DNA from 3 places in the Aureibacillus halotolerans genome. Region 1 is predicted to be linked to each of the others. Evidence: riboswitches for the same ligand, from Rfam matches in the RefSeq annotation. Region 1 holds a riboswitch; each other region holds the start of a gene.
The links. Region 1 has a riboswitch for S-adenosylmethionine ahead of EV213_RS02880 (methionine biosynthesis PLP-dependent protein). Riboswitches for the same ligand answer to the same signal wherever they lie in the genome.

Region 1 (7,962 bases):
ACAGTACCTAAAACTGCCCAAATCGGTCCTGACACCTTCTTAGCTACCTTCACAGCATTGGCAGAGCAAAAACAACCTGCAATTTATATTGCGCTTTCATCTGGACTATCTGGGACGTATCAAACCGCCGAGCTCATTCGGAAGCAAGTGCTTGAGGAACATCCTGATTTTGAACTAACCATCATCGACTCAAAGTGTGTTTCTCTTGGTCTTGGACGACTTGTCTATCAGGCCGTGCAATGGCGAGACAAAGGACTTTCCTATCAAGAGCTAATAAAGAACATAACGGACTTTGCTGAAACAATCGTTCATATTTTCACAGTCGATGATCTCGTGTACTTAGAGCGTGGTGGTCGTGTAAGCAAGGTCGCGGCATTTATGGGCGGATTATTGCATATAAAACCGATCCTCCATGTCGACGAGGGAAAGCTCGTCCCACTTGAAAAAACACGCGGCAATAATAAAAGACGGCAACGTATGCTGCAGCTTATGGAAGATCAGGGACAACAGCTTGAGAAGCAAACGGTCTTTATTAGTCACGGAGACGCTCCTGATGAGGCTGAGGCGTTCAAGCGTGACATTCAAGAACGCTTTGGAACGAGCTCTTTCTATATTAATACCATTGGAGCTGCAATCGGCTCGCATGCAGGACCTGGAACGATTGCATTGTTTTTTACAAACCAGCTCTCAGATTGATCGGAGCAGCGTCTTCCCTTATGAAGGCGCTTTTTCAATGAAGAAACTTGCCTGCTACTTTCTAGAAAAAGTAATGAAGGATGACGTTTATGCTGTGGCTAAGATTATATGAATGGCTAATGTTTTGCTGTATTATCTTATCTGTTGGAACGATTTGGTACGAATGGCCTTGGCAAGCCTCTATCATATGGGGAACGTGGAGTGTTTTTTTTGTCGATTATGTTGTACGTCTTTGGTATGCAAAGGATAAGTGGTTGTTTATACGTTCCAATCCATTTGATCTTGTCGCCTTAATCCCTTTGGATGCGTTGTACCAATCGGCAAAACTGGCTCGCCTTTTCCGAGTGATGCGATTGAAAACAATGACAAAACGTTTCTCAAATCCGTTGATTTCGACTATGAAAAACACAAAAAGGAGAACCCTCGTTTCAAGTAGCCTCCTGCTTGTATTCGTTTCTACGCTTCCATTCTACTATTATGAACCAATTGTAAAAAGTTATCCCGAAGCGTTTACATGGTCCATTGGAACACTTTTCCTCTTTGGAAATCAGGACGTTGATCCAGCCTCTTTTATTGGAAAAGCCACAGCCGTCATTCTAACGATTTTAGGTGTATGCATTCATGCATTGCTCGTCACTACCTTGACGAATGTCACTCAGATTTTCGTTAAGAAAAAGCAAAAACGAAAGGCAAAAACGAAGGACGCCAAAGAGCAAACAAAGTCAATGTCATAGCACACAGCTAACGAGCGTATCCACCCCTTAAAATAAAAACCTAATGTCGAAAAAATGATAGCTATTTACATTTTGTGAAAACAAAACTGTCCTATTCAATTTTAATGAAAGCTGGTGTTCAGCGTGTTTTTAAAAACACAAATATTGCGGTATAGTGCACTCATAACTTTGTTTATATTTGTCCTTTTAGGAGCCACAGCATGCTCTGTGACAGACAACAACACCCCATTAAATGAAACGACTCAAATTGAAGAAAAAGCGCCGTCATCCAATACGGCTGAAGCAGCCGATTCTGAGGATCATCAAACCGCTCAAAATGAAACTGTTGACGCTGGAACAATCCCTCCTGAAGCGGATGAAGGAGATAAGGATACTCCCGATCAAAGCGACACAGCACAAGCGAATGTAAACCCCCATTCATTCAATCCTGAAACAGATGCCACAGCAGATAATGTGTTAAAAGACCCGAGCAGCATTCTTGCGCTTGCAAACAAAACATACAGCTTGCCTGCTCCTTATGTACCAAATGATCTAGTTGAACCTAATGTAGACTTTCCTTTTACAGAGCAGTTGCCAAAACGGCTTCTCCGCCAAGTCGCCGCTTCTGCGCTTGAAGAGTTGTTTGCGGCCGCAGAAGCAGATGGAATTGAACTGTTTGCGATCTCTGGATATCGTTCCTATGATCGTCAAGAAGCTATTTTTGCAAGCAACGTCACACGCTACGGCAGCGAAGAAAAAGCGAATACGGTTAGCGCCTACCCTGGGGAAAGTGAACATCAAACGGGCCTTGCCATGGATGTGTCCGCAGCTTCAGTTGGAAATGCCTTAGTTGAAGAGCTGGGAGAAAAACCTGAGGGTATTTGGCTAGAAGAAAATGCCCATCGCTTTGGTTTTATTATTCGTTATCAGAAGGATACACAGGCAATTACAGAATACCAATACGAGCCGTGGCATCTTCGCTATGTTGGTAAAGAGCCTGCGCTAGCGATGTTCGAGCAAGACATAACGTTGGAAGAATATCTTGGTGTATACCCCCCTGAATAAATAGGATTTTGACAGACAAACTTAGATAAAGCTGGATAAACCTTCAATTAAGGGTTGGGATTGCTTTTTATGCAGAATAAACATTAGCGTAGTCAAAATACGTAGACTCCTGCGGGTACAGCTCGAGCTGAAGATCCCGCAGGAAAGCAAGACTCCGAGGAAGCTGAAGCCGTGCCCGGCGGCATAGAAAACACGACGAGGTCTTCTCGAGTCGATGTTGCACTTGTACCCGTAGGGTGAAAGCGAAGTATTTTGACGCAGCGGTGTCGTGTATTCTAACACCCAAAAGGACACAAGTGTAAAACGATCTTTTAGAAACTACAGTATTGTGAGCTAGAAATTTTAATCTCCCGAATACACAAGATGTCAATCAATCTATCTCACCTTGTTTCCACTAAGACACAGCCAACATTAAAGGTAATTTTTGCACTGCGAAAGTTGTAAAAACACGTAACAGATCGGAAAAACTATGATCTGATGCGTGTTTTTTTGTTTTTATCGTGAAGAAAAAAGGTAAGACTACTTATAGAAGACAAGCATAGTTCAAAGGAGGAAAAAAAATGAGATCCAATGAGTACCCTAAAGGTCAGCCAGCTCAAGCACAATCCAAACAACCCGGCAACGAATCAGAGATGATACCTCGCCCGTATACGAACAACCCTGAATACCTTCCTGCTGGAAAGCTTGAAGGGAAAAACGCCCTTATTACTGGTGGTGACAGTGGAATAGGCAAAGCTACAGCAATCGCTTATGCGAAAGAAGGTGCTCATGTAGCCATCGTCTATCTCAATGAGCATGAGGATGCCCAAGAAGTTCAACGCGAGATTGAAGAGTATGGTGGAGAATGTCTTCTGATTCCTGGGGATGTCAGTGATGAACAATTTGCCTCGGCTGCCGTTTCAAAAACAATTGAAGCATTTGGTGCGTTGGATATTCTCGTGAACAATGCGGCCGAGCAGCACCCACAGGAGCGTTTCGAGGACATTACAAATGAACAGATGAGACAAACCTTTGCGACGAATATCTTTTCCTTCTTTTATTTTACTCATGCCGCCCTTCCCCATCTGTCACCCGGTAGCGTAATCATCAATACGACTTCGATTACAGCATACAAAGGGAGCAAAAACCTTATCGATTATTCCGCCACAAAAGGCGCGATTACATCATTCACAAGATCGCTTTCGCAGCAGCTCATTGATCGTGGCATTCGTGTAAATGGTGTGGCACCTGGTCCGATTTGGACGCCCCTCATCCCAGCTACGTTTAAAGCAGAGGATGTGGCGAAATTTGGAGCAAATACGCCTATGAAACGTGCTGGTCAACCTGAAGAGTTAGCGCCTTCCTATGTGTTTCTTGCCTGTGAAGATTCATCGTATATGACAGGGCAAGTATTGCATTTAAATGGTGGAGCAGTTATTAACGGGTAAACGCGTTACTGAAAAAACGTTGCATTTTCGATAGCTGTCGTGTAAAGTTATGGCTAACAACTAAATCGTTTCATTCTTTTTCTTATCAAGAGAGGTTAAGGGACATGGCCCGTCGAAACCTCAGCAACCAGCCTCTAAGTGGGTACGGTGCTAAGTCCAGCAAGCATATGCTTGCAAGATGAGAAGAAGGATTTTTGAAAAAAACTCCTTCTTTTCGTGAGGGAGTTTTTTTCATACACAAGGAGGGTTTTAGAGGATGACAGAACAGCGTATTGACACTTTATTCGCACAAATTGGAAATCGTACAGACACAGAAACAGGTACGGTCTCTCCTGCCATTTATCTATCTACAGCATTTCGTCACAACGGCATTGGAGAATCGACTGGATATGATTATACACGCACAAAAAATCCAACACGTCACGTGCTTGAAGAAGCGATTGCGACACTGGAGGGTGGCGTAAAAGGGCTTGCCTTTTCTTCTGGCATGGCAGCAGTAAATGCTGTGATGACGATGTTTTCTTCCGGTGATGAACTAATCGTATCGCAGGACTTATACGGAGGAACATACCGTCTTTTTGACGTGTATGGCCAAACGAATGGCCTCACCTTCTCCTATGTTCATACGCACATCATTGAGGACGTTGAAAAAGCGATTACGAGCAAAACGAAAGCATTGTTCATTGAAACGCCAACGAACCCACTCATGCATGAATCGGATTTAGATGCCTTAGGCAAGCTTGCCAAGGACCATGACCTTCTCCTGATTGTGGACAATACGTTTTTAACGCCTTACCTTCAACGCCCTCATGAGATTGGTGCGGATATTGTGATTCATTCTGCAACAAAATACTTGGGAGGTCACAATGATGTGCTTGCCGGGTTATTGACTACGAAGGACGTTGCACTTGGGGAAAAACTTGCGACTTATCAAAACGCAGCTGGAGCGGTATTGTCCCCCTTTGACTCATGGCTCCTTATGCGCGGCATGAAAACGTTGCCTCTAAGGATGAGACAGCATACAACGAATGCCACGGCACTCGCTGCTTTTCTGGAGCAGCATGACTTAGTGGATGACGTTTTGTACGCAAACAGAGGCGGCATGCTCTCTTTTCGGTTGACCTCTGAGGCACTCGTTCCTCATTTTCTCAAGGCATTGAAGCTGATCTGCTTTGCCGAAAGCCTTGGCGGCGTCGAAAGTTTTATTACGTATCCCGCTACGCAAACGCATATGGACATCCCTGAAGAGATTCGTACAGCCTATGGCGTGTGCAACCGACTGCTTCGCTTTTCGGTTGGGATTGAAGATGCAGAGGATCTTATTCATGACGTTGACCAAGCACTGCACGTTGCTGCAACCCATCAAGAGGAGGCGTTACGATGACACTTCGAACGAAACTAGAAAACGATTTCGTCATTATGGATGGCGCAATGGGCACGTACCTTTACGATACGTATCAGGTCCAATCCTGCTTTGAAGAAGTTAATCTCACCCAGCCAACGATCATTACTGAAGTCCATAAATCTTATGTTGATGCTGGCGCTGATCTGATCAAAACCAATACGTATGCAGCAAACGCGATTAAGCTAGCAAAACATCAGCTTGCTGACAAAGTAATAGACATAAACGCGAAAGCCGTCGAGCTTGCAAAAGCCGCAACTGAAGGAACTGACGCCTATGTGGCAGGGACGATCGGAGGCATTCGTGGGGTCACACGGACAGAAACGACACTCGAAGAGATTGAAGCCTCTTTTCGCGAACAACTTCAGGTCTTCTTAGACAATGGCGTAGATGCAATTTTATTGGAGACCTATTATGATGAAGAAGAGTTGCACACTGTTCTCAAGATCGCTAGAGAAGCTACGGACGTTCCAATTATCGCTCAACTTGCTCTTCAAGAAGCTGGTCGGACGCAAAACGGAACGCCTTTAACAGCCGCATTTCTTACATTAGAGTCGTTAGGAGCCGATATTGTAGGCATTAACTGTCGCCTTGGACCTTACCATACAATTGAAGCTCTCCGCTACGTACCTCTAATGGAAGATGCATATATCTCTGCTGCGCCAAATGCTGGTTTGCCTGATGTACAGGATGGACGATTATTTTTCAAGGCACATGCTGATTATTTTGGCGAATGTGCACGCTCATTGCGAGACCAAGGTGCGCGTGTCATTGGCGGTTGCTGTGGAACAACCCCCGCTCATATTGCCGCTATGGCTGCTGCGGTCAGACCGTTAACACCGTTGACAGAAAAACAGGTCCCTCTGGCCCCTCACGATGTCATCGAGGTGGTTTCACAACCGCTTGGAATCGAACCTTTGCACGTCCAAATGAAAACACGCACATCCGTTATTGTTGAGCTTGATCCTCCTAAACATTTGGTTGTTGAGGATTATTTTAAAGGCGCTGCATTGTTACAAGAAGCCGGCGTTGATGCGATTACAATTGCAGACAACTCTCTTGCCTCACCACGTGTTTGCAATACAGCTATTGCGACCATTCTTAAAACCAAATACAATATTAATCCACTTGTTCATTTGTCCTGTCGGGACCGAAATTTAATTGGCTTGCAGTCCCACCTAATGGGGCTTCACACGGCTGGCATTCATGAAATCCTTGCGGTGACTGGCGATCCGACTAAAATCGGCGATTTTCCAGGGGCAAGCTCCGTATATGATCTACAAAGCTTTGAGCTGATCAAGCTTATGAAGCAGTTTAACAATGGCTATTCTCACTCTGGCAAACCACTAAAAGAAAAAACACAGTTCTCTATCGCAGGTGCCTTTAATCCGAACGTTAAATACCTTGATAAAGCGGTAAAACGCCTCGAGAAAAAAGTCGCGAATGGCGCTGATTATTTTATTTCTCAGCCCGTGTACAGTGAAGAGCAGCTCATTGATGTTGCTGAAGCAATAAAGACGTTAGACGCTCCACTCTATATCGGCATTATGCCACTCACAGGGCATCGAAATGCAGAGTTTTTGCATCATGAAGTGCCTGGCATTAAGTTAACAGACAGTACGCGAGCCATCATGGCTGCAACGAAAGATGATCCTGCTGCTGCAAGACGCGAAGGCATTGCGATGGCGAAGCAGCTCATTGATGTCGCTCTAGATTATTTCCCTGGCATTTATGTGATTACACCATTTTTAAAATACGAATGGTCGATTGAGCTCGTTCATTATATTCACGAACAAACGCAAAAGAAACAACAACCAGTTACGCCTTTTCTTCAATGATAGACAGCGGGAGGAATTTATCAATGACAACAACGATCGCAAACGAAATGCAAAAACGCATCCTCATTCTTGATGGCGCGATGGGAACGATGATCCAAAACGCCGATCTGTCTCCTGAAGATTTTGGCGGTGAGGAATATGATGGTTGCAATGAATACTTGAACTTAACGAAACCAGAAGCCATTACAGCCATTCATGAAGGCTATTTGGCGGCTGGTGCTGACATTATTGCGACGAATACCTTTGGAGCAACATCGATTGTCCTTGATGATTACGACCTTGGTACTCATGCGTTCAATATTAATAAGGTGGCCGCTGAACTAGCTGTCACTGCCGCACAAAAGTATTCAACCTCGGATCACCAACGATTTGTTGCAGGCGCATTAGGTCCAACGACGAAAACATTATCTGTGACTGGTGGAACCACCTTCGAGCATCTTGTGGATTGCTACCAGGAACAAGTGGAAGGTTTGATTGCTGGACGGGTCGATCTTATTCTCCTTGAAACGAGTCAGGATATGTTGAACGTCAAAGCGGCCTATGTTGGGATGAAGTCGGCCTTTGAAAAAACAGGCGTTAGCCTTCCACTTTTTGTGTCAGGAACGATCGAACCGATGGGAACGACATTGGCAGGGCAGACCATTGAAGCCTTTTATCTCTCACTAGAGCATATGAATCCTACGGCGGTTGGACTCAACTGTGCAACTGGACCAGAATTTATGAGAGATCACGTCCGGTCTCTCTCCTCTTTAGCGGCTTCAGCTGTCAGCTGTTACCCAAATGCAGGGTTGCCTGATGAGGAAGGAAACTATCATGAATCC
Region 2 (7,962 bases), on a different contig from region 1:
CATAAAGGAATGCTTAAAAAGAGGATTTAGTGTTTTTTGGCAAACCGATGAATCAAATGAACCATCTAAACGAGTGGCTGATAAATTGGGGTTTGATTATACGAATCGACTGATGGCGTTTGAATTTGAATTCTAACAGAAGTTTTAGAGCTAAGTGAAGTGCTGAAACCGCAGTGAAGTGACCGTACTATTAAAGTTAAAAACGCACATTCCAGCTCCCGCTTAGGAGAGCTGGAATGCAATTGGTCCAAGGGTTAGGCTAGGCACCTTCCTCTTCTATGTTGTGCTGTTCTCATCCCCATCCAATACGAGCGATAAAAACAGCTTTCCAATCGTAAGCATAGACGTTTCGTCGACATCAAACCGTGCATTGTGATGAGGGTATGTTGCATTGATTTCAGGATTTCGACCGCCAACATAAACGAACGCACCAGGCACTTCCTTGACGTAGTATGCAAAGTCCTCCATTCCCATCGATGGCGCTAGACGTAGTACATTTTCGCTACCGACGATGTCCTTCGCCTTTTCTTCAACAAAAGCCAGTTCGGCAGGATGGTTGTAAAGTGATGGATAGCCACGTTCGTAAGCCACCTCTACACTTCCCCCACCAGCTTCGACCGTTTGCTTGGCAACCTCTTTAATCCCCTCTTCCAAAGTCGATCGAACCGCTTCCTCAAAGGCTCTAACCGTACCAGTGATGGAGGCGTGCTCAGCAATGACATTAAACCCCGCTCCAGCGTTAAACGTTCCCACTGAGACGACGCCCGATTGTAAAGGATCTATACGGCGACTGACAAGATGGTGAAGCTGGTTGACAACCTGAGTGCCAAGATGCACAGCATCAATGGTTGTATGCGGTTTGGCACCATGACCCCCTTTCCCATGAACTGTAATTTCAAAACGATCTCCGGCTGCCATAGCTGTTTCCGGAGTGATGCATACTGTTCCAACATCTGCCTCTGATAAGACGTGAGCGCCATAAATCACGTCGACTCCTTCAAGACAGCCATCCTCAATCATTGGTTTTGCACCACCGGGAGGTCGCTCTTCCGCAAATTGATGGATAAACACGACCGTCCCCTGTAACTTTTGTTTATATTGGCTGAGCACAGATGCGACGCCTAATAGGGCCGCAGTATGAATATCATGGCCACATGCATGCATGACACCTGGCACTTTTGATGCGTACTCCACGTCTTTAAGATCCTGGATCGGCAACGCATCAAAGTCAGCACGCAAGGCAATCGTTTTCCCTGGCAAAGCACCAACCAACCTTCCGACAACCCCACGCCCTCCAACACCTGTTCGCACGTCAATCCCCAACCCTTTTAGATAGGTTGCGATTTTTTCTGGCGTATGTACCTCTTGAAACGATAGCTCGGGGTGTTGATGCAGGTCTCGACGAAACGAAACCATCTCTGGGAAATGCTTCTCCAATGTTTGAAATACTTCCTCTAGCATACATGATCCCTCCGTTAGTAGATATGTTAAAAAAGATGCCTTACGCAAAGGCATCTTTGATTCTTCACTCGTTTTACTCTACAGAATACTCTTTTTCCTCATATGGATGAGCCACCCAGCCGTCCGTGTCAATAAATAGGCGAACTGCGACAACTTGGCGATCGTCCATTAAAGTAAAGAAGTGAGGCGTATGTTCTGGAACTGAAATGACATCTCCTGGCTCAAGCTCGATATTGTAGTAGCCACTTTCCCCTTTAACAACAAAAATGCCATGCCCCGCCGTAATGGCGCGGACCTCATCATCTGTGTGCGTATGAACGTTTTTGAATTTTGCCAGTAGCTCGTCAAGGTTTGGCGTGCTATCAGATAGCGCAATGATGTCCCAATCCACATAGCTTCGACGTTCTGCTAAATCGCGAATGTCAGTGTCAAAGGCTGTAAGAATTTGAGCTTTTTCTTCATCGGTTAATACGAATTTCGCGTTTAGTTCCGCTGGAAGCTTGCTCATGTCCCAATGCTCGTATAATACCTCCTGGCTCTCCAGAAACTGCTGCACCTTGTCATGTCCTTCAATCACTTCTCCTGTTTCTCTTAAACGAATCGTTGCCATCGTCTACACGTCCTCCCTTTTCAATAGATTGTATTTAAATTGAGCGAGGCGATATGCAAAGAGAAACTCAGCGGCTTCAAGATTTTTCTGAGCATCAAATGCATTTTTGCCCCACACTGTAATGCCGTGATTTAAAATAAGGATGGCTTTTGTTTCTGGTGTCACTACGCGTACCATCTCTTCAGCAAGCGCTGGAAGATCATGCAAATTATCAACGATCGGCATCGTAAGCGCTGCATTCTCTTCCCACAGTCCAAACGCTTTTAGAAGCTCGTGGTCGGTGAATGTCGCCTGGCCCTCGTCTTTATAGAGCGCCGAAATAAGATTGTTTTCCACTGTATGAACGTGCAGAATACATCCTGCATCGGTTACTTCATATAAACGGGTATGGATAATCGTTTCTGCGGACGGCTTCAAGCTTGACTCGATTGTCTTACCATCGCGATCCACGACGACAAAATCCTCCGGTGAGGACTTCGTTTTGTCTTTACCGCTCACGGAAACAAGCGCATGCAAAGGGGAGTCCTCAAGTTTAATGGAAAGATTTCCGCTCGTTGCTGGAAACCAGCCTTTTTTCGCCAACGTTGCTTTGACGTCAGCCAACTCTTCCCACTGCGTCATATGGAAATCCCCTCCTTTTCTTGTAACACGGCTACTATATCATGAAAATCCTTAAAGGGCTCATGCGGCCAATGATGTGTTTCACATTCCTTTAAGAGGTAATCGCGGGCAAACACAAGTTCTGCTCGTTTTGCCATCTCCACATCAGTGACTGAATCGCCGATTGCAATAATTCGTTCGTCTCCTGTGGCAATTGACCGAATGACTGATGGCTTGCAGCAGCCACAGTCGTTTTGACACTGATCGTCACAGGCAAATGGCCATTCAATTTGGATCGTCTTACCATCAAAATTCCCATGATTGCAGTACACAGGCACGTCAATGTCTCCCAGCACAGGGTGGACGAAAAAGTCGATGCCTCCACTCACGATGACTAGGCTCGTATTTGGATCAGCTTTTATTGCAGTAACAAATTCATGAAAGCCTGGGCGAATCTTCACTCGCTCAAGCACGAATTGAACAATTTCGGACTTTAACGAACTTGGTATATAGGCGAACATGCGGCCAACGCCTTCCCGAATGGAACATTCCTTTTGAAGCACAGATTGAATGATTTCTTCGCATTCAGGTGGAGCAAACGCACGAATAATATCGACAATATTGTCTTTTTCTGTGATCGTGCCATCAAAATCACATACAATGAGCCGTTTAGTGTCCCCATTGCTGAATGGCTTTTGCAAGTGGTTCGCTCCCTTCTGCAGCTTTCTCTAGTGGAACGCCGTCAAGCGTTGCCCGAATTGCCGCATGAAAAGCTTTTCCTCCACCTTCCGCACCATCGGGATGGCCGTGTGTCCCACCGCCTGCATTAATGATAGAATCCAACCCAAAATCAGCAATAAGCTGAGGGACTAGACCTGGATGAATGCCTGCTGACGGAACTGGGAACGTTCGTTTCCATGGCGACTGATCATCGACTAACGCTTCCTTTAACGACAACGCTTCTTCGCGTGGCATGGCGACTGATCCGTAAGGTGATGGAAATAAAGAGAAATCGGCGCCTGCCATACGAAGGAGCTTACCGAGTAAAAGGGATGTGCTCACACCGTGGTTTGGTGCAGAAATCATTGCCCCACTAAAGGCGGGATGGGCCATAATCGGCAAATGAACTTCAGGGGCTTCTCGCAGCATCTGCAACGCGTCAAGTCCATAAGAAAAGACATTAAAAAGAAGCGCGTCTGCTCCGGCAGCTTGTGCTTTCTCGGCTTGGTTCACAAGCTGTCGTGTCGGTCCAGTAACGTTCACCGCATAAAGCGTTCGCTTCCCAGTGCTCTCATACACTTGGCGTAGCACTTCTTTGTTTGTTTTGACACGTTTTTCAATCGGCGTTGCTTCATTTTCAAAAAGGATCTCATCATCTTTGACAAGATCTACACCACCGAGAGCCTGTTGCCTCATTTGTTCAGCGAGATCCTCTAACGTTCGACCAATGACGCCTTTAAAAATACTCATAAAGAGCGGTCGGTCATAGACGTCTACTTGTTTGCGGATGCCTTCAATGCCAAACGCAGGACCAGGAAAGGCCGCGGCAAGTTCGTTAGAAAAATCCAAATCCAACAGCTTTACCTCTCCGTCAAGAGACAACTTGCCGAATGTTGTCGTTAAGATTGCCGGAAGATCATTTGTAAAATTGACGGCAGGATAAGAGATCGCTAGTTTTGCATATTGATCGTCTATGTATTGGGCAGATACAACGTGGCCTTTGTGCGCACGCAGCTGTTCTTGATCGACGAGAGGCAATGATGTCCAAGAGCCTACCGTTAGCCCAAGAGCGATTTGTTCTGCCTGCTTGTTTAGATCAGCCTTTGCTTTAATTCGGTACGTCGCCACCACATTGCTCATGTATTGTCCCTACCTTTAATAGAAAGTATTCAACTCGTTATGGTAGACATTATGCCACGATCTTCGTCATTTCGTCAATTGGAAAACGTAATTCTTCATTGACAGATTCGTAGCAAGAGGCTATGATACGTAGCAACAGCAACACTCTTATTATGAGAAGGCTGAGGGAATTGGCCCTTTGACGCCCGGCAACCCGCATTTGTGCGAAGGTGCTTCTTCCAACAGACATCAATGTCTGGAAGATAAGAGAGGAATGAACGGATCCTTTACGAAGGCCCCTCTTGAGCACATCTATCAAGAGGGGCCTTTTCTGTATTCCTTTCCCCTGTATTAAAATTTCTGCCACACGAAAGGATGACTCCGATGAGCACTGCAACAGAACATGGGTATACCCCGCTAACAATCGACACAGCGATTCAATACGCAAAGGGACAGTCGTATTTTACACAAAACGAAGAAGTGTATGGCGAAGAAATTGGCGATGGCAACTTAAACCTCGTGTTTCGTCTTACCGGGCAAGATGGACAACGCCTCATCATTAAACAAGCCTTGCCTTATGCCAAGGTGATTGGAGACAGCTGGCCGCTTACATTGGATCGTGCCCGAATTGAAAGTGAAGTGCTCACCATTTATGGGACGTATGTGCCTGAATTAGTGCCAAAAGTGCTTCACACAGATTCGGTTCAAGCCTTGACTGTTATGGAGGATTTGAGCCATTTGCAAATCGCTCGGAAGGCACTTAAAAAAGGCGACCACTTTCCTGTCTTAGGAGAAGCGATTGGTCGATACACTGCACATACGCTTTTCTTTACGTCTGATTTTGGCATGAACCAGCAGGATAAAAAGCAGCTTCAAAAGCGTTTTTGTAATCCGGACTTGTGCAAAATAACAGAAGAATTGTTTTTTACTGATCCCTTTTATGATGTCGAATCCAATTCGATCGATGAAGGATTGCAAGCGTATGTAAAAGAACATATTTGGAATGATCAGACGCTTCTTTTTGCAGTAGCAAAGGCCAAATATCAGTTCTTAACGAAAGCTGAGGCTTTGCTTCATGGTGACCTACACACAGGCAGTATCTTTGCTGATGAAACACAAACAAAGGTGATTGATCCTGAGTTTGCCTTTTTTGGTCCCGTAGGCTTTGACATTGGCTCCTTCCTTGGCAACTTGGCGATTGCTCATATCTCCCAGGCAGGCTATGCAACCGCGGACGATGATCGTCAAACAGCGAAGCAAAGCCTTCAGCAGCAAATGATGTCAGTATGGAAAACCTTTGAAGACGAATATGCCACGCTTTGGCAAAACCATAATGTCGAACCTCATGCCTCCATTCCTGGTTGGTCGGAAAAACATATTGAGGCGATTTGGAAGGATGCTGTACGTTTTGCTGGCTGTGAATTGATTCGACGTACCATTGGGCTCGCCCTTGTTGAGGATTTTGAAAGCATTGCGGATAAGGATCGAAAGCTCGCAGCTAAGACTGCTGCACTACGAGTTGGAAAACACTTGCTGCTTTCAACAAATATTCATACGTCAGAGGCTTTTGTAAAGGCGGTTGTGTCATGATTACCGCTGTGACTTACAACGACGGCGTTGTTACCCTACTTGACCAACGCAAGCTTCCTGGAGACTCGGTGTTTTTAAAGCTAACAACCGTAGAAGAAATCAAGGCAGCCATTTTATCATTAAGCGTCCGTGGAGCACCTGCCATTGGCATCGCTGCAGCTTATGGGCTCGTTCTTTGGGCACAATCAAATCGTAAAGAGCAGGATCTTAACGTATTCAAGCAGTCTCTCATTACGGAAGCAAATGGTCTGAAAGCGACACGCCCTACCGCAGTCAATCTTGCGTGGGCGGTGGATCGGTTGCTTCGCGTTTCGGACACAGCGGCTTCCGTCGATGGCGCTGTGGAGACGTTAACGCAAGAAGCGCAGAAAATTGACGAAGAAGACCTTTTGATTTGCAAAACAATCGGCGAACACGGGTTAACCCTCCTCAAGGATGGTGATACGCTGCTCACCCATTGCAATGCAGGCGGTATCGCAACCGCAGGGTACGGGACGGCACTTGCTCCCTTTTACCTCGCGAGGGAACGAAACATGACCCTCCACGCGTATGCCACTGAAACAAGACCAGTCGGCCAAGGGGCACGCCTAACTGTATGGGAGCTTGAGCAGCTGGGGATTGATGTGACTTTAATAACCGATTCGATGGCTGCCCACACGTTACAATCTGGTCGTATTCAGGCGGTCATCGTTGGGGCCGATCGAATTGCGGCCAATGGGGATACAGCTAACAAAATTGGCACACTTAGCTTGGCCGTTGCTGCCAAAGCCTTTGGCGTTCCCTTTTATGTGGCTGCCCCCTTATCAACAATTGATGTGCACACTGCTACAGGTGCTGACATTCCAATTGAAGAAAGAGCAGCTGAAGAAGTCACACATGTGCACGGACGTATCATCACGACGGAAACTGTTCGCGTTTACAATCCCGCCTTTGACGTCACTCCGCATCAATATATAGACGGAATCATCACGGAAAAAGGCGTCATTCGCGGCGACTATCAGACAAACTTATCTGCACTATTTCATCCAGCTGCATCACATTAAAACAATGCCAAAAACCACCGTAGTTTTTTCTTCTGCGGTGGTTTTGATATTGCTGACAAACACTCGCTTTTTACTCGCTGGCACCAGCGCAACATAGACTCGAAATATTGCTGGCTCTCGCCTAGCTTGCTTTTCTTGCAGTCGTTTTGCCAGCGGCTGCTCTCCCTTTGTACCACTTACTCGTTTCAGACAATACATCCAATACGACAAAGAGACCAGCGATTAAAAGCATTCCTTCAGTTGCCCCTTCCCAGATAGAAACAACGGTGTTGTAGTCCTCGCCACTCGCGGTTAGTAGACCTACAGATTGCAATTGCTGAATGAAATCAGGGTTCCAGATTTGCGCATCTGTAAGGATGATGCTTACTAAAGCGAATGCAATCACCGATACGACCGTATGAAAAACAAGCATTTTCCCGTTTCTTTTTCGAAGAATCATTCTGACACAATCTTTGAGAATACTGATGATGGCTATCCCCCACACCAATGGAGCATATTTTTGAAATACTGAACCATCTAAAAATGGGATGACGAGCCGTTGACCATCTGTAAATCTCCACACGCCGAGCAGTTCTGATGAATACAACAGTACAATCGTAAATAGCACAGTGAAAATCAAGCTACCGATTGGGTCACTTCGTTTAATCGTTGCGTTCTCATCCGGAATTTGCGGCAATTCGGATAACTTCCACTCTTTTGCTTTGGTCGCTTCTTTTTGATTGCTACGCTGCTTTAAATCGACGAGTGCAAATATGATCGTCACCCAGGCAAATCCTTGAGCTCCAACATTGATGAGCGATACCAAGTATTCAATAAATT
Region 3 (7,962 bases), on a different contig from region 1:
TTTTTTCTAAGGGGTTCATTCCACTTCAATTAGCTTCGGACAAAAAGGACTTCGGCTTCCGCCAGCTTTTGTTTGGCTGCCTCTATGATGTCGTCTGGAATCGTTGTGTCCTTGTCTTCAGGTTCCTGAAACTGATTAAAGGAGGCAGACAAATTGCCGATGTTGGCATGGTCATCTAAAGAACGCTGGTATTGATGTCCTAACACAAGTGGTGTGCCAACCGATACCAAGGCATCTGGATCATCGATCTCCCCTATCCCCGTTGTTTTAACTGGAATTCGCAAAAAATAGTACGTCCCATCAGCAGGCAAATTATAATCATAATACCCATGGTCGTATTCCCAATTGCTTCCTAGTGTAAAGCCGCTCGCTTCAAGTCGTTCCGCCAATTGACTTAGCTTCATCTGGAGACCATCTAAGGCAGATGATAACTGTTCCATCACACGCATCTCCTTTTCAAGAGGATTTGCGTTATCTTGCCCTAAAAATAAGATTTGACTACAAAATACGTCTCAATCTCAAAATCAGTGCTACATGCCTCACATCACGTATGAAAGAGAAATAGGATGACAGTAAAAAACACCTGACTCTGTAGGACGTTCTCCTACTTTGCCAGGTGTTTCGTCAATTATTTTGATGCTGTTGCTTGCAAGGCTGTACGAACCTTCACTGCCGCCTCTACCATCTTTTCAAGTGCCTGTACGGTTTCTGTTTCTCCGCGTGTTTTTAAGCCGCAGTCTGGGTTCACCCAGAATTGCTCTGGATCGAGCACAGTCAATGCGCGCTCAATGTTTGCGACCATTTCGTCTGTTGATGGCACGCGTGGGGAATGAATATCGTAGACCCCTAGGCCAATGCCTTTGTCGTAATTGTATTTTTCAAACGCAGACACAAGCTCTCCGTGACTTCTGGACGTTTCGATGGAAATGACATCAGCATCAAGAGCGTCTATGGATGAAATAATCGCGTCAAAATCGCTGTAGCACATATGCGTATGAATTTGCGTCGTTTCTTTCACAGTGCTCGTTGCCGCTTTAAAGGCTTCGACCGCGTCTTTGAGATACGCTTCATGCGCAGATGCTTTCAATGGCAAGCCTTCACGCAATGCTGGCTCATCTACTTGGATCATCGTAATGCCGTTCGCCTCCAACTGCTCTACCTCTTCACGAAGTGCAAGAGCAATTTGCAACGCGACGTCACGTCGAGGCACATCCGTGCGTACAAACGACCAGTTGATGATCGTAATTGGACCCGTAAGCATGCCTTTCACAGGACGGCTCGTCATAGATTGAGCATACACACTTTCTTTCACCGTCATTGGTTCATCGAAGGCTACGTCGCCATAAATGACTGGTGGCTTCACACAACGTGAGCCATATGATTGCACCCAACCGAAGCGTGTAAAGGCAAACCCATTGAGCTTCTCACCAAAATACTCGACCATGTCAGTACGCTCAAATTCACCATGAACGAGAACATCGAGATCAAGCTCTTCCTGAATCTCGATCCAGCGTTTTGTTTCAGCTTGAATGAATTGCTCATATTCCTGGTCGCTTTTTTCCTTTTTACGCCATTGAAGTCTTTCCTGGCGAACTTCCTTTGTTTGTGGCATAGAGCCAATTGTTGTTGTCGGAAGCAAAGGCAAATTGAAAGCGTCCTTCTGTGCAAGCTTCCTCGCTTCGAAAGGTGTTGAACGGTCAAAATCGCTTAAAGCTGCCACCGCTTCTCTAACAGCGGTACTTTGACGACCTGGAGCCTCTTGAAGCTGTTTTATAGCACTTTGTTGCTGATCTGCTTTCGTTGCATCTCCATTGATAAGCTCTTTTAATGCAATCAATTCCTCTAGCTTTTGATCGGCAAACGAAAGGCCATTGCGAAGCCAATCAGGCAGCTTGTCCTCTGTTTGTAATGTCACAGGCACATGAAGCAAGCTACAAGAAGGTTGTAGGACAACGTCACTGCTTATGGAAGACAGTGCACTGACGAGTTCTTTCGCTTCATACAGATCTGTTTTCCAAATGTTACGTCCGTTTAATACGCCGGCAAATAACGTTTTCCCTTCAGGAAATCCAGCGTCCTTCAGTTCCTTAAGCTGAACTTCACCATCATGAACAAAATCAAGACCAAACCCATCCACTTTTGCTTCTTTTAAGATCGACCACTGAGCAACGCTCGAGAAATACGTCTGGAGTTTCAATTTGAGACCAGGCACAGCTGCTTTGATGTCATTGTACAAGGCAACAATCGACTTCATCTGCGCTTGATCTAGTTCTGTCGACACGATGGGTTCATCGATTTGCACCCATTGTGCGCCGTCCTTTTCAAGCTTCTGTAGCACTTCAATATAAAGTGGTTTTAATGTCTCCACTTGCTCACTTATTGAATCAACACCTTTTGACAAGGACACAAACGTATAGGGTCCGACAAGCACAGGTGTTGTTTCTATGCCTTCTGCCTTCGCTTCTAAGTAAGCTTGACTCCAACGATTGTTCACAAGGGCAGGCAGTGTGCCGCTGTCAAACTCAGGCACGATGTAATGATAGTTCGTGTTGAACCATTTTGTCATTTCACTAGCAACCGCACCGGCATTGCCTCGAGCAATCGCAAAATACGTTTCAAGTCCAGGCGTTTTCTCTAAGTCACGGAAGCGTTTAGGGATAATATTTAAACTTAACGCTGTATCAAGCATATGGTCGTACCAAGACGCATCAGCAGAAGGAATAAAGTCAATTCCTTTCCCTTGCTGCTTTTTAAGGTTTTCTGTACGAATTTGCTTCAGATCAGAGAGTAGTGTTTCCTCTGTAATGTCTTTTTTCCAGTAAGCCTCTAGTGCTTTTTTCCATTCTCGGTGTGCGCCAATCCTTGGGTAGCCAATTGTTGCTGTTTTCATCGTGATCCTCCTTAGATAGATGCTCAATGTCATAAAAAACAAAAACCTCTCCAGCAGAGCGGAGAGGTGAACATGCACAGATGCGATCCAGTGCTCTCATCTCCCAAAGCGTTCTGCTTTGCAGGAATTGGCACCTTTTTCAGTAAACTGAATGGTTGCCGGGCTTCACAGGGCCAGTCCCTCCACCGCTCTTTATAAGAGAGTTTGTTTTATTGTTACTTATCGTAGCATTGTCACAAAAGTCATGTCAAACCTTTTTTAAACAAATGCATAATAATTATACAACTTTGTACAACCTATTGAGTTGGAATTATATGTTCCTCCCCGTAAATTTATAGAAAAAAATTCTCCCTTTCGTTATGAAAGAGAGAACGTTTTATCGTGTTTAAATTAGAGACGCTTGCGAAGCTCTTCCAATCGATCTTCATAGCCTTCTTTGCCTAACAGGGCGAACATGTTTTGTTTGTAAGCTTCAACGCCGGGTTGATCAAATGGATTCACCCCTAGCAAGTATCCGCTCAAGGCACATGCTTTTTCAAAGAAGAAGGCCAAATAACCAAAATGGTACGCAGAACGCTCAGCAATGTGCACGGATAGGTTCGGAACGCCACCATCCACATGCGCAATTTTAGTACCTTCCATTGCTTTTTTGTTTACAAAATCAAGGCTTTGCCCAGCAAGGTAGTTTAAGCCATCAAGGTTTTTATCGTCTTCCTCAATTAGAACTTCTGCGCCAGGTTCTTCAACCGAAAGCACGGTTTCGAACAAGTCACGTCGACCTTCTTGTACATACTGACCAAGGGAGTGCAAATCAGTTGAAAAGTTTGCAGACGATGGGTAAATGCCTTTTTGGTCTTTCCCTTCGCTTTCGCCAAACAATTGTTTCCACCACTCAGAAAAGTACTGTAGGGAAGGCTCAAAGTTAATAAGCATTTCAATTGTATAGCCTTTGTTGTACAACGCATTGCGAACAACCGCATACTGATAGGCTTCATTTTCGTCAAGGTTTGGTGAGCTATACGCATTTCGCGCATCCTGGGCGCCACGCATCATGTCTTGGATGCTAATGCCACTCACAGCAATAGGAAGCAGCCCTACAGCGGTGAGAACAGAATAACGTCCACCGACATCATCAGGAATGACAAACGTTTCATATCCTTCCTCATCAGACAACGTTTTTAATGCGCCTCTTGCTTTGTCCGTCGTTGCAAAAATACGCTCTTTCGCACCATCTTTTCCATATTTTTCTTCAAGCAGGCGCTTGCACTGTCTGAAGGCAATGGCTGGTTCAGTCGTTGTTCCTGACTTCGAGATCACGTTTACGGAGAAATCCTTGTCTTTTAAAACATCCTGCAAATCCTTTGAATACTGTGCAGAGATATGATGTCCAAGGAAAATGATTTGTGGTGTCTTGCGGTCTTCCTTGTCTATCACATTGTAGAAACTATGGCTTAACATTTCCAAAGCTGCCTTCGCACCAAGATAGGAGCCACCAATGCCGATGACAATTAAAACGTCCGATTGTTGCTGAATTCGTTCAGCTGCTTTTTCGATGCGTGCAAACTCTTCTTTGTCATAGTCTTCAGGAAGGTCAACCCACCCTAGATAATCTGCGCCTGCACCTGTTTTTTCATGAATGCTTTTATGTAAAGTTGCAACTGTTTGGGACAAATAGTCCACTTCATGCTGCTGTAAAAAAGGCAATGCGTCTTTATAAGAAAAAGTTAACGGCTGTGTCATTGTTGTCCTCCTTAATGATTTTCTGTTATTTTAACACGTTAAACCATCAATACATAGTGCTATTTTACACCATTAGAAAACGACAGCTCTTGATTCAGAACCAAGAGCTGTGCGTAAGAAACCTTACAGTGCAGCGCGATAGATAGCTTCACAATCGCTCGCTTGTAGCTTTTTAAAGTGACCAAACGGCCCATTGACCATCGCTTTGTTCACCATATCCTCAATGTGCGCATCATCAATATCATAATCGGCAAACCGGTTTGGTGCGCCTAATGAAGACCAAAACACACGTAATTTTTCAATGCCTTCAAGCGCAATGTCCTCGTCAGATTTCCCAAGTGGATGAACATCAAAGACACGGATAGCAAGCTGTTTGAAACGGGCAATGTTTTCATGCATCACGTGCAGCATCCATTGTGGGAACAATATAGCCAAGCCGCCAGCATGAGGAATGTCATACACCGCAGACGCAGCATGCTCGAGATTATGCGATGCCCAGTCTCCGCGAATTCCCATGGACAATGTGCCGTTAAGAGACATCGTTCCAGCGTAGAGAATCGTTGCACGGTGTTCAATATTGCTTAAATCCTTTAATAGCTCTGGTCCTGTTTCAATGACAGTTCTCAAAATGCCTTCATTGAAACGATCCTGTACAGGGCTATTGGCATCATGATGGAAGTACTGTTCAAGACAGTGAGACATCATATCCACGAGGCCATATACCGTTTGATCTTCTGGCACCGACACCGTATTCGCTGGGTCAAGCAATGAGAAGACTGGAGCTACAAGTGGACTTCCCCAGCCGTGCTTTTCTTTTGTTTCCCAGTTGGTAATTACAGAGCCCGCATTCATCTCTGAACCAGTTGCAGCGAGTGTTAGAACTGTGCCAAACGGAAGAGCGGCTTCTACTGGGACTTTTTTTGTGACAATATCCCATGCGTCAGCATCCGTTTTTGCGCCTGCTGCAATAGCTTTCGTGCAATCAATGACGCTTCCACCGCCGACGGCTAAAATAAAGTCGACATCGTGTGTTTTGCAAAGTTCTACACCTTTTCGAACAGTGTCCACTCGTGGGTTTGGTTCAACGCCAGCGAGCTCGACAACATCAACAGACGCAGCTTTAAGAATAGACATCACTTTATCATAGAGACCATTTTTCTTTATACTTCCTCCGCCATATACAAGGAGCGCTTTTTTGCCTAGTGCTTGAGCTTCTGATGCTAATCTATCTAAAGCATCTGAACCGAAAATAAGTTTGGTGGCATTATGGTATGCAAAAGAATTCATGAGAGGAAAGCTCCTTTTTCTTAAGAATGACGTGCACAATTATCATTATGCATGAAAAAGAATGCATTTTGAAAGCAATTTGCTCCTATGTTGTATAGTCTGTCTGGAACAAGCGCACATTAGTAAAGAATGAGATCACCATAAGGAGGAAATGATGTGAGCACACTTCAACGTATCGCATTGCTGCTAATCATCATTGGTGCCATCAACTGGGGACTTATCGGATTCTTCCAATTTGACCTCGTGGCAGCATTGTTTGGCGGTCAGGATGCAGCTGTTGCACGTATTATCTACGGGCTAGTAGGCATCAGTGGCCTTATCGCACTGTCCCTGCTTTTCAAACCCTCAGAAGAAGTTGAAACTGAACCTGAGAAACGCTATTCCTAAAAAAGAGGCCGTCATGGCCTCTTTTTACTTTGCGTAAATGTATGTCATTTTAACTTGAATAGGAAGCGAGCATCTGTTTTCCTCTTTACTCGCTTGTTTGTTCACCTATTCGCTCGTTTTGTGCACGCAATCCGTCCCAATCAATGACCCACCCTTCAGATTGATTGTAAAAGCGAACAAAGTGTGACTCGTACGCCCATTCATTTTCGGGTGTCCAAACGAGGATACTGCCAAGGGCACCTGGTAACGTTTTTATCCTGCCTTCTTGCAGACTCAGCCAAAAAGGCGATATAAAGTCCATTGTATCCCTGAGCACGTCAGCCTCAATTGGCATCGTCCCTTTGTTCCTGGCGACAAGCATTGATGCTACTTCAAATTGATCGTCTTCAACAGCTCTCGCAAACAATTGCAGGATATCAAGCGGTGTTGCATCTGATTGGGTTTCGCCCGATGCAAGCAGACGATCGTACATCTGCTGCTGTGCTTCAGAAAGTGGAAGAAGCGGTCCAGTGACAGGTTGCGCATCTCTTTCCACAGCGATATTCATTGCTAACCCACCTACGGTAAATGCTTCTGTATCCGCTGATTGTTGAAAGCTATGCTGACGGAGTAGCTCATAATAGGTCTGGATCGTAAAAAAGGTTTGTGTGTTCGGATAGTTTGTCAAAAACTGTTCATAGCTAGCCTGAACCTCACCACGTAAATACCCATTAGGCAAGAAAGCAGTACGCACATCACTTTTCCCTAAATAGGCCATAAGCCTATCCCTGTACAACGCATGTACATCAGTAATAAAATCTGTGTTCACTTGTGGGAACGATTGTAGAAAGTGTTCCAAACGAACCACCTGGCGCGCAAGGTCATTCCAGGAAGGAGAGGCTTGTTGCGCAATGAATGCTTGAATTTGCAAATATTGACTCACTGAGTCATTTGTAATCAAGACGTACTGATCTTCTAGAAAGCGCCAGTTAATTGTTACGCCATCTTTCGTCAGTTCATACCCTTGAGTTTGTAATTGTTCATTGGTAAATGTTTGCTCATTCAAGGCTGCCTCTAAAATCGGTTGGAGCTGCTTTAACTTTAAGATGAGGCGAACGACTTCATCAGAACGAATATTCACCGGGATGTCTTGTTCAACTTGTAGACGTGCAATGGTTTTCGCTGGTGCCTCCAATTTCTTCTCAAGTTCGGAAAGGCTAAGCTTATAAAAAGCTTCTGCCTTCTCGCCATTCATCTGTTCCAGGTGCTCCTTTCGCTCAAGCATGTAGGCTCTAGCCTCTTCTATAAAGGCAATGTTATCTGGAATGTTTGGAAGTCCTAGATCATCTAAAAACAATGTCTCCGTTAAGCGTGTAAAATCCTTTGTTAAAACCTCGCTCAAGTCTTCGTTGTTCTTCACTGGTTGATCAGACGATGATTCACTTGGTGCAGTTGGCATAATCAGCCCTTGGCCAATAATCCCTCCTGCAATGACGATCCCTGCGATACTCGCAATAATGGGTAGTTTTCTGAAACGCCCCATCCTTTTCAACGTCTGTTTTCGTTCTGCCTTTATCGCCTTCATCATGCGCTCGGAATCAGAGAAGGTCGGCATTTGGTCATATGAGGCTTTGAGTTTTTCGAGTCGCTCTTCTAGCTTCTGATTATCCAAGATGCAT

Region 2: it holds a riboswitch for S-adenosylmethionine, as region 1 does, so the genes downstream of both, mtnK (S-methyl-5-thioribose kinase) here and EV213_RS02880 (methionine biosynthesis PLP-dependent protein) in region 1, are expected to answer to the same signal.
Region 3: it holds a riboswitch for S-adenosylmethionine, as region 1 does, so the genes downstream of both, metE (5-methyltetrahydropteroyltriglutamate--homocysteine S-methyltransferase) here and EV213_RS02880 (methionine biosynthesis PLP-dependent protein) in region 1, are expected to answer to the same signal.

The regions. Positions count from the first base shown of each region.
Region 1 covers NZ_SNYJ01000002.1:143,885-151,846, reverse strand. Annotated here, with positions in the region: gene EV213_RS02900 (DegV family protein) at 1-696, shown strand, start outside; gene EV213_RS02895 (ion channel) at 786-1,430, shown strand; gene EV213_RS02890 (M15 family metallopeptidase) at 1,638-2,474, shown strand; gene EV213_RS02885 (SDR family oxidoreductase) at 3,035-3,901, shown strand; SAM riboswitch class I at 3,981-4,086, shown strand; gene EV213_RS02880 (methionine biosynthesis PLP-dependent protein) at 4,158-5,285, shown strand; gene EV213_RS02875 (bifunctional homocysteine S-methyltransferase/methylenetetrahydrofolate reductase) at 5,282-7,141, shown strand; gene metH (methionine synthase) at 7,165-7,962, shown strand, end outside.
Region 2 covers NZ_SNYJ01000007.1:168,395-176,356, reverse strand. Annotated here, with positions in the region: gene EV213_RS10400 (GNAT family N-acetyltransferase) at 1-136, shown strand, start outside; gene EV213_RS10395 (M20 metallopeptidase family protein) at 277-1,461, opposite strand; gene EV213_RS10390 (1,2-dihydroxy-3-keto-5-methylthiopentene dioxygenase) at 1,535-2,071, opposite strand; gene EV213_RS10385 (methylthioribulose 1-phosphate dehydratase) at 2,075-2,692, opposite strand; gene EV213_RS10380 (2-hydroxy-3-keto-5-methylthiopentenyl-1-phosphate phosphatase) at 2,689-3,372, opposite strand; gene EV213_RS10375 (2,3-diketo-5-methylthiopentyl-1-phosphate enolase) at 3,341-4,531, opposite strand; SAM riboswitch class I at 4,676-4,780, shown strand; gene mtnK (S-methyl-5-thioribose kinase) at 4,895-6,100, shown strand; gene mtnA (S-methyl-5-thioribose-1-phosphate isomerase) at 6,097-7,143, shown strand; gene EV213_RS10360 (hypothetical protein) at 7,265-7,962, opposite strand, start outside.
Region 3 covers NZ_SNYJ01000006.1:123,007-130,968, forward strand. Annotated here, with positions in the region: gene EV213_RS09095 (YugN family protein) at 30-440, opposite strand; gene metE (5-methyltetrahydropteroyltriglutamate--homocysteine S-methyltransferase) at 629-2,890, opposite strand; SAM riboswitch class I at 2,984-3,091, opposite strand; gene EV213_RS09105 (glucose-6-phosphate isomerase) at 3,281-4,630, opposite strand; gene EV213_RS09110 (iron-containing alcohol dehydrogenase) at 4,754-5,917, opposite strand; gene EV213_RS09115 (DUF378 domain-containing protein) at 6,074-6,304, shown strand; gene EV213_RS09120 (hypothetical protein) at 6,390-7,955, opposite strand; gene EV213_RS09125 (RNA polymerase sigma factor) at 7,948-7,962, opposite strand, start outside.